DNA from 2 places in the Pseudomonas sp. BIGb0558 genome. Region 1 is predicted to be linked to the other one. Evidence: riboswitches for the same ligand, from Rfam matches in the RefSeq annotation. Region 1 holds a riboswitch; the other holds the start of a gene.

Region 1 (3,182 bases):
CGGGCTCAGGCCCCGGGCAATCGGCTGCCACTCGGTAGTGGTCAGCGAGTGATGGTACGTGTGGCCGCGCAACAGGCCTTCAGGCAGTTCGACGTTTTGCAGCGCCAATGCCGCCAGACGCTTTTGCATCACGGCATCCCCCTGGAGCAGGCCGACCAGTTCAGCACGGGTACCGTCGACATCGGTGAGCGAGTCCAGCAGATAGAGCATACCGCCGCATTCGGCCAGCAGTGGCTTGCCGGCAGCGTGGTGGGCGCGGATGGCGTCCAGCATCGCGGTATTTTCCGACAGCGCCTGGTGATGCAGTTCCGGGTAGCCGCCGGGCAGGTAGAGGCTGTCAGCTTCAGGCAACGCGCTGTCGCGAATCGGCGAGAAGAATCGCAACTCGGCACCCATCGCCCGCAGCAGGTCGAGGCTGGCGCCATAGGTAAAGGCAAAGGCTTCGTCGCGGGCCACGGCAATGCGCACGCCGGCCAACAACGGCTGGGCCTCGATCACCTCGGGCGCGGCGAACTCCACCGGCGGTGGCAGCGCTACCTCGCAGCTGTTGCCCAGGGCCTGGGCGGCTGCGTCAAGGCGCAGGTCGAGGTCATTCAGTTCGCTGGCTTGCACCAGGCCAAGGTGCCGACTGGGCAACTCGATGCCGGTTTCCCGGGACAGTGCGCCATACCAGCGCAGGCCTTCGGTGAGGCTGCCTTCAAGTAATTGCGCGTGGCGCAGGGTGCCGACGCGGTTGGCCAGCACGCCGGCAAACGGCAGGTCCGGCTGGTAGCGCGCCAGGCCCAGCGCCAGGGCGCCGAAAGTCTGGGCCATGGCGGTACCGTCGATCACGGCCAGTACCGGCACGCCAAAATGGCGCGCCAGGTCGGCGCTGGACGGGGTGCCGTCGAACAGGCCCATCACGCCTTCGATCAGGATCAGGTCGGCTTCCCCCGCCGCTTCCCACAGCAACCGGCGACTTTCCTGCTCGCCCACCATCCACATGTCCAATTGATAGACCGGCGCACCACTGGCGCGCTCGTGGATCATCGGGTCGAGAAAGTCCGGACCGCATTTGAACACCCGCACCTTGCGCCCCAGGTTGCGGTGCAAACGGGCGAGCGCGGCGGTGACGGTGGTTTTGCCCTGGCCGGATGCCGGTGCGGCGATCAGGACTGCAGGACAGTGACGGGGCTGATTCAAAGTTCGATGCCTTTCTGTGCCTTGATACCGGCCTGGAAGGCGTGCTTGAGCATGCCCATTTCCGTCACGGTGTCGGCCATTTCAATCAATTCGGGTTTGGCACCCCGGCCGGTCACCAGCACGTGTTGCATGGCCGGGCGGGCCTGCAGGTCGCTGAGCACCTGGTCCAGGTCGAGGTAGCCGTGCTTGAGGGCGATGTTCAGCTCATCCAGCACCACCAGGCCGATGGCCGGGTTTTGCAGCATTTTACGGGAGACCGCCCAGGCGGCTTCGGCAGCCACGATGTCGCGGGCACGGTCCTGGGTTTCCCAGGTAAACCCTTCGCCCATCACGTGGAACCGCACCTGCTCGGGGAAACGGCGGAAGAACAGTTCTTCGCCGGTGCTGTTGCGGCCCTTGATGAACTGCACCACGCCGCACTGCATACCGTGGCCCATGGCCCGGGCCAGCATGCCAAAGGCTGAGCTGCTCTTGCCTTTGCCATTGCCGGTGAGCACCAGCAGCAACCCGCACTCGTTCGGTGAATTGGCAATGCGCTCGTCAATCACGGCTTTTTTGCGCAGCATGCGCGCCAGGTGGCGTTCGTCACGATCGGGGGATTCAGTCATGGCAGCTCTCCGTTGGGGCTGGACAAAAACGGCGGGCAGGAAAAAGGTACAGATAGACAGCCAAGCATCGCCCACCGTGATGCTGTTGGATGGATCAGGCCGGTCTCCGGGCTCATGAGTGACATGCAATGCCGAGGGTGCGCCTTCCCATATCGCGGGCGATACAGTGGCTTAAGGCACCGTCTTGACTCATTTACCGTTGCGGGGGCAGCGCCGGGATCGTGGCTGCACTGTAGAAAAGTACGCTCACTCACCGGCTTCCCTGTTTCACTCAGTCGACGCGTACGCCACAGAGCACCTGAAACAAGCCGCGAAGGTTAGTGGGTTGGGGGTGGAGCGTCAATTAAAGCCGGACACGCGCGTGAACCATCGGACCGCCCTGCACCTCTACCCCTACAGGTATCAAGGAGAAAACCATGCACAAGACCCGACTTGCCCTACTGATCATGCTCGCCGGCACCCTCGCCGCCTGTGGTGAAAGCTCTACCCTGCAAGTGTCCGACGGCACCGGACCGTCGCCCAAGCTGCCGGAACCGAATAAAACCCTGATTCCCACGGTGAATATCGCACCGGCGATCGGCTGGCCGGAAGGCACCAAGCCGACCCCGGCGGCGGGCACCCAGGTGGCAGCGTTTGCCGAAGGCCTGGATCACCCGCGCTGGCTGTATGTGCTGCCCAATGGCGACGTGCTGGTGGCGGAAACCAACGCGCCGCCCAAGCCGGACGACTCGAAGGGCATTCGTGGTTGGGTGATGGAAAAAGTCATGGGCCGTGCCGGCGCTGGCGTGCCCAGCCCGAATCGCATCACCCTGCTGCGGGACGCTGATCACGATGGCGTCGCCGAGACCCGCACGGTGTTCCTGGAGAACCTGAATTCGCCCTTCGGCATGACGCTGGTGGGCAACGACTTGTATGTCGCCGATTCGGACAAGCTGCTGCGTTTCCCTTATCAGCCGGGCGAAACCTCGATCAAGGAAGCCGGCACCACCGTGACCGACTTGCCGGGCGGCAGCATTAACCATCACTGGACCAAAAACGTGGTGGCCAGCAAGGATGGCAGCAAGTTGTACGTGAGCGTGGGCTCCAACAGCAACGTCGGGGAAAACGGCCTGGAAGCCGAGCAAGGCCGGGCCGCGATCTGGGAAGTGGACCGCGCCACCGGCGAGCATCGCATCTTCGCCTCCGGGCTGCGCAACCCCAATGGCATGGCTTGGGAACCGCAAAGCGGCAAGCTGTGGGCGGCCGTCAACGAGCGCGATGAGATCGGCAGTGATCTGGTGCCGGACTACATCACCTCGGTCAAGGACGGAGCTTTCTATGGCTGGCCATTCAGCTACTACGGACAGCACGTGGATGTGCGGGTGACACCGCAGAACCTGGATCTGGTGGCCA
Region 2 (3,182 bases), on a different contig from region 1:
AATGCAAAGGTGGCCTGGGCGGTTTTTTTGCGCGTGATCAATAGGGTGGCGGGGCGCTGTGACAGGTGTTCCGCGAGGGCCAACGCGGCACTTTCAGCGATGCCATAGCAGCCGGTGTGGGCAAAAACGGTGTCTGACTTATGGCTCAATCGATCTTCATAAGGCAGCAGTTGAGCCGTATTAAAAAACGTCAAAGGCAGCTTCAGAGCCTGGGACAGTGCGAGCAACCCCGGCTCATCCTGCTTGCGATCGATACTGGCCAATGCGCTGATGCGTTGGCGCTCAATGCCACCCTCGGTGAGGGCGGCATTGAACAGCTCAAGCAGGGCGTCGACAGGACAACCCCGCTGGCAACCCAGGCCAACCGCCAGGATCATGCCGAATACTGGCCATCACGGTTACGGCGGAACAACCAGGCACTGATCAAGCCCAGCGCCAGCCAGAAGGCCACGTTGGTCAGTTGCGAGGCGATCTTGAACTGAGCTTCCAGCGCCTCTGGCGCCAGCATCGAGTGGACTTCCGGCTGTGGTGCGCCAATCACGTGGGGCACCGCCAGGATCGCCGCGCCCAGCACTTTCAGCAGCCAATTGCGGCCGAACACGATCAGCGCGATACCGGCGGCGGTAGAGGCTGCGGTGCCGATCCACCAGATTTGTCGTTGTGCCAGGTCAGCAGCGGCAGTGCCCGGCAATTCAGGCGGCAAACCCAGGGTCGGCGCCAGCACGAACGTGGCGTAACCGGCCAGGCCCCACAGCAGGCCTTGCGCCGTACGGGTCGGCGCACGCAGGGTGTACAGGCCGGCAAGCATCAGGGCAAAGCCCACTGCAACCACCAGGTTGCCGCCAGTGGTGGACAGCACACGCTGCCAGCCGTCTTCCGGCTCCCAGGCTTCGGCGTCGTGGGTGTGGGCTGCGGCGCCGGCATGCTCATGCACTTCGGTGGCGGCCGGGGCGTTTTCGAAGGTTTCCGCCTGCAAAATCAGCGGAGCGACCCAGAAGCTTTGCAGCAGGGTCAGCAACAAGGCGGCCAGAAGACCGGTGAAACCTGCGGTTTGCGCAATACGCTTGATCATGTCGGCAGGTCTCAGTGGCACGGGAACGCGGCGCTGTGGCGGGTATCGTGGGCGGCGTTGTGCACCGCTTCGATATGCGAGAACCCGGCGAAATACACCAGGCACGCGCCGAGGATCGACGCGCCGATGGCGGCGGTCAGGCGTTGGCTCAGGGTGGCGGTGGTGCTGGCGGTAGAGGCGGTGCTGCTGATGATCGACATGGCGCGTCCCTTCTGGGTTTCAGGGTGCACGAGCGCATGAAAACCCCGCGAGCCAGGCACGCAGGGTTTTGAACAGCGCCCGCCCACCGCGGGTTTGTTATCTGATTTTTTCGGGCCGGTCTCCGGGCTTGCGAGGGGCATGTATCGCCTGAAAGCATCGCCTTCCCATGCCATAACGACACAGTGGATCTGACACTTCGCTCGCTTACCGTTGCGGGGGCAGCACCGGACTCGTCATGCCCTTGAATAAAAGCATATGACTCACCGGTTTCCCGTTTCACCCTGTGAAGGGCACCCGAAACAAGATGTGTAGGAGAGCATGGCCGGGCGATGGGCGTCAAATCGCCGGTTTAACTCCAGCGCTTGAACAGCACGCTGGCATTCACGCCGCCAAACCCGAAACCATTGGAAATCGCGTATTCAATCGGCAACTGCCGGGCTGTGCCGCGAATCAGGTTCAGCCCGGCAGCGGCGGGGTCGGGGTTGTCCAGGTTGAGGGTGGCCGGGGCAATCTGGTCGCGCAAGGCAAGCACGGTGAAGATCGCCTCAATCCCGCCCGCCGCGCCCAGCAGGTGGCCGGTCGCCGATTTGGTGGCACTGATAGCGACAGTCGAGTCTGCTCCGAACAGCGTATTGATCGCCGCCAGCTCGCCGTTATCGCCCACCGGCGTGGAGGTGGCATGGGCGTTCAGGTGCTGGATCTGTGCCGGTGTGATCCCGGCCTGGGCAATCGCCAATTCCATCGCCCGCCGTGCGCCGGAGCCATCCTCGGGACCTGAAGTCATGTGATAAGCGTCGGCGCTCGTGCCATAACCCACCAGCTCCGCAATCGGCGTCGCGCCCCGGGCCAGCGCATGCTCCAGTTCCTCGATCACCAATAAGCCGGCGCCTTCGCCCATTACAAACCCATCGCGGCCTTGATCAAACGGGCGCGAAGCGAGTGCCGGCGTGTCGTTGTAATCGCTGGACAGCGCACGCGCGGCGGCAAAACCGCCGAGGCTGACCCGGTGGATGCAGGCTTCGGCGCCGCCACATACGGCGATGTCGATTTCGCCGGCGCGGATCATCCGTGCGGCATCACCAATCGCTTGCACGCCGGCGGCGCAGGCGGTGACCGGGGAGCCCAGCGGGCCTTTCAGATGATGCTGGATCGACACATGCCCGGCGGCCATGTTGCCGAGGAATGACGGAATCGTGAATGGCGACAGGCGGCGCGGCCCTTTACTGTCCGCGGTGCGCACTGCCTCGGCAATCGCGGGGAAGCCACCCACGCCGGAGGCGATAATGGTCGCGGTGCGTTCTTGCTGCGCCGGGGTTTGCGGTGCCCAGCCGGCTTGCGCCAAGGCTTCCTGCGCAGCGGCGAGGGCAAACACGATGAACCGATCCATCTTGCGTTGCTCTTTGGCGGAGATCACGCTGTCGGGGTCGAAACCGGCGTGTGGGTCCTGATCACGGCCCAACACCTGGCCGCCAATGCTGATTGCCAGGTCCCCGACCAATTCCTCGGGCAGCCGGCGGATGCCGGACTCGCCGGCCAGCAAGCGTTTCCAGGTCTGTTCCACGCCGGTTGCCAGCGGGGTCACTGCACCCATGCCGGTCACAACAATTCGCTTATTCATGATCGCTTAGCTCCGCAATTTCAGTTTGGTAGCAATGCTGCGACGAAACTATCATTATGAAAGTAACATCGAACAGCTTAAATTTTCGGGGCCGCCCCACAGAGGAACTGCAATGCAACGTAAGTCGCTGGTGAATGCCGAATGCCCGGTAGCCCGTGGAGTGGAAAGGGTAGGCGAGTGGTGGAGCATCCTGATCATGCGCGATGCGCTGCAAGGCTTGCGGCGTTTTGACGAGTTTTCCCAGAGCCTGGAGATCGCCCCCAACATGCTCACGCGCCGGCTCAACAGCCT

The links. Region 1 has a riboswitch for cobalamin ahead of cobO (cob(I)yrinic acid a,c-diamide adenosyltransferase). Riboswitches for the same ligand answer to the same signal wherever they lie in the genome.
Region 2: linked by a shared signal. The riboswitch ahead of M2400_RS13595 (CbtB-domain containing protein) and the one ahead of cobO (cob(I)yrinic acid a,c-diamide adenosyltransferase) in region 1 are both predicted to bind cobalamin.

The regions. Positions count from the first base shown of each region.
Region 1 is NZ_JANUEW010000003.1:72,119-75,300, reverse strand. It holds gene M2400_RS06410 (cobyrinate a,c-diamide synthase) at 1-1,182, opposite strand, end outside; gene cobO (cob(I)yrinic acid a,c-diamide adenosyltransferase) at 1,179-1,790, opposite strand; cobalamin riboswitch at 1,870-2,107, opposite strand; gene M2400_RS06400 (sorbosone dehydrogenase family protein) at 2,207-3,182, shown strand, end outside.
Region 2 is NZ_JANUEW010000009.1:15,826-19,007, reverse strand. It holds gene M2400_RS13605 (cobalamin biosynthesis protein) at 1-377, opposite strand, end outside; gene M2400_RS13600 (CbtA family protein) at 374-1,072, opposite strand; gene M2400_RS13595 (CbtB-domain containing protein) at 1,084-1,272, opposite strand; cobalamin riboswitch at 1,368-1,586, opposite strand; gene fabF (beta-ketoacyl-ACP synthase II) at 1,623-2,891, opposite strand; gene M2400_RS13585 (helix-turn-helix domain-containing protein) at 3,004-3,182, shown strand, end outside.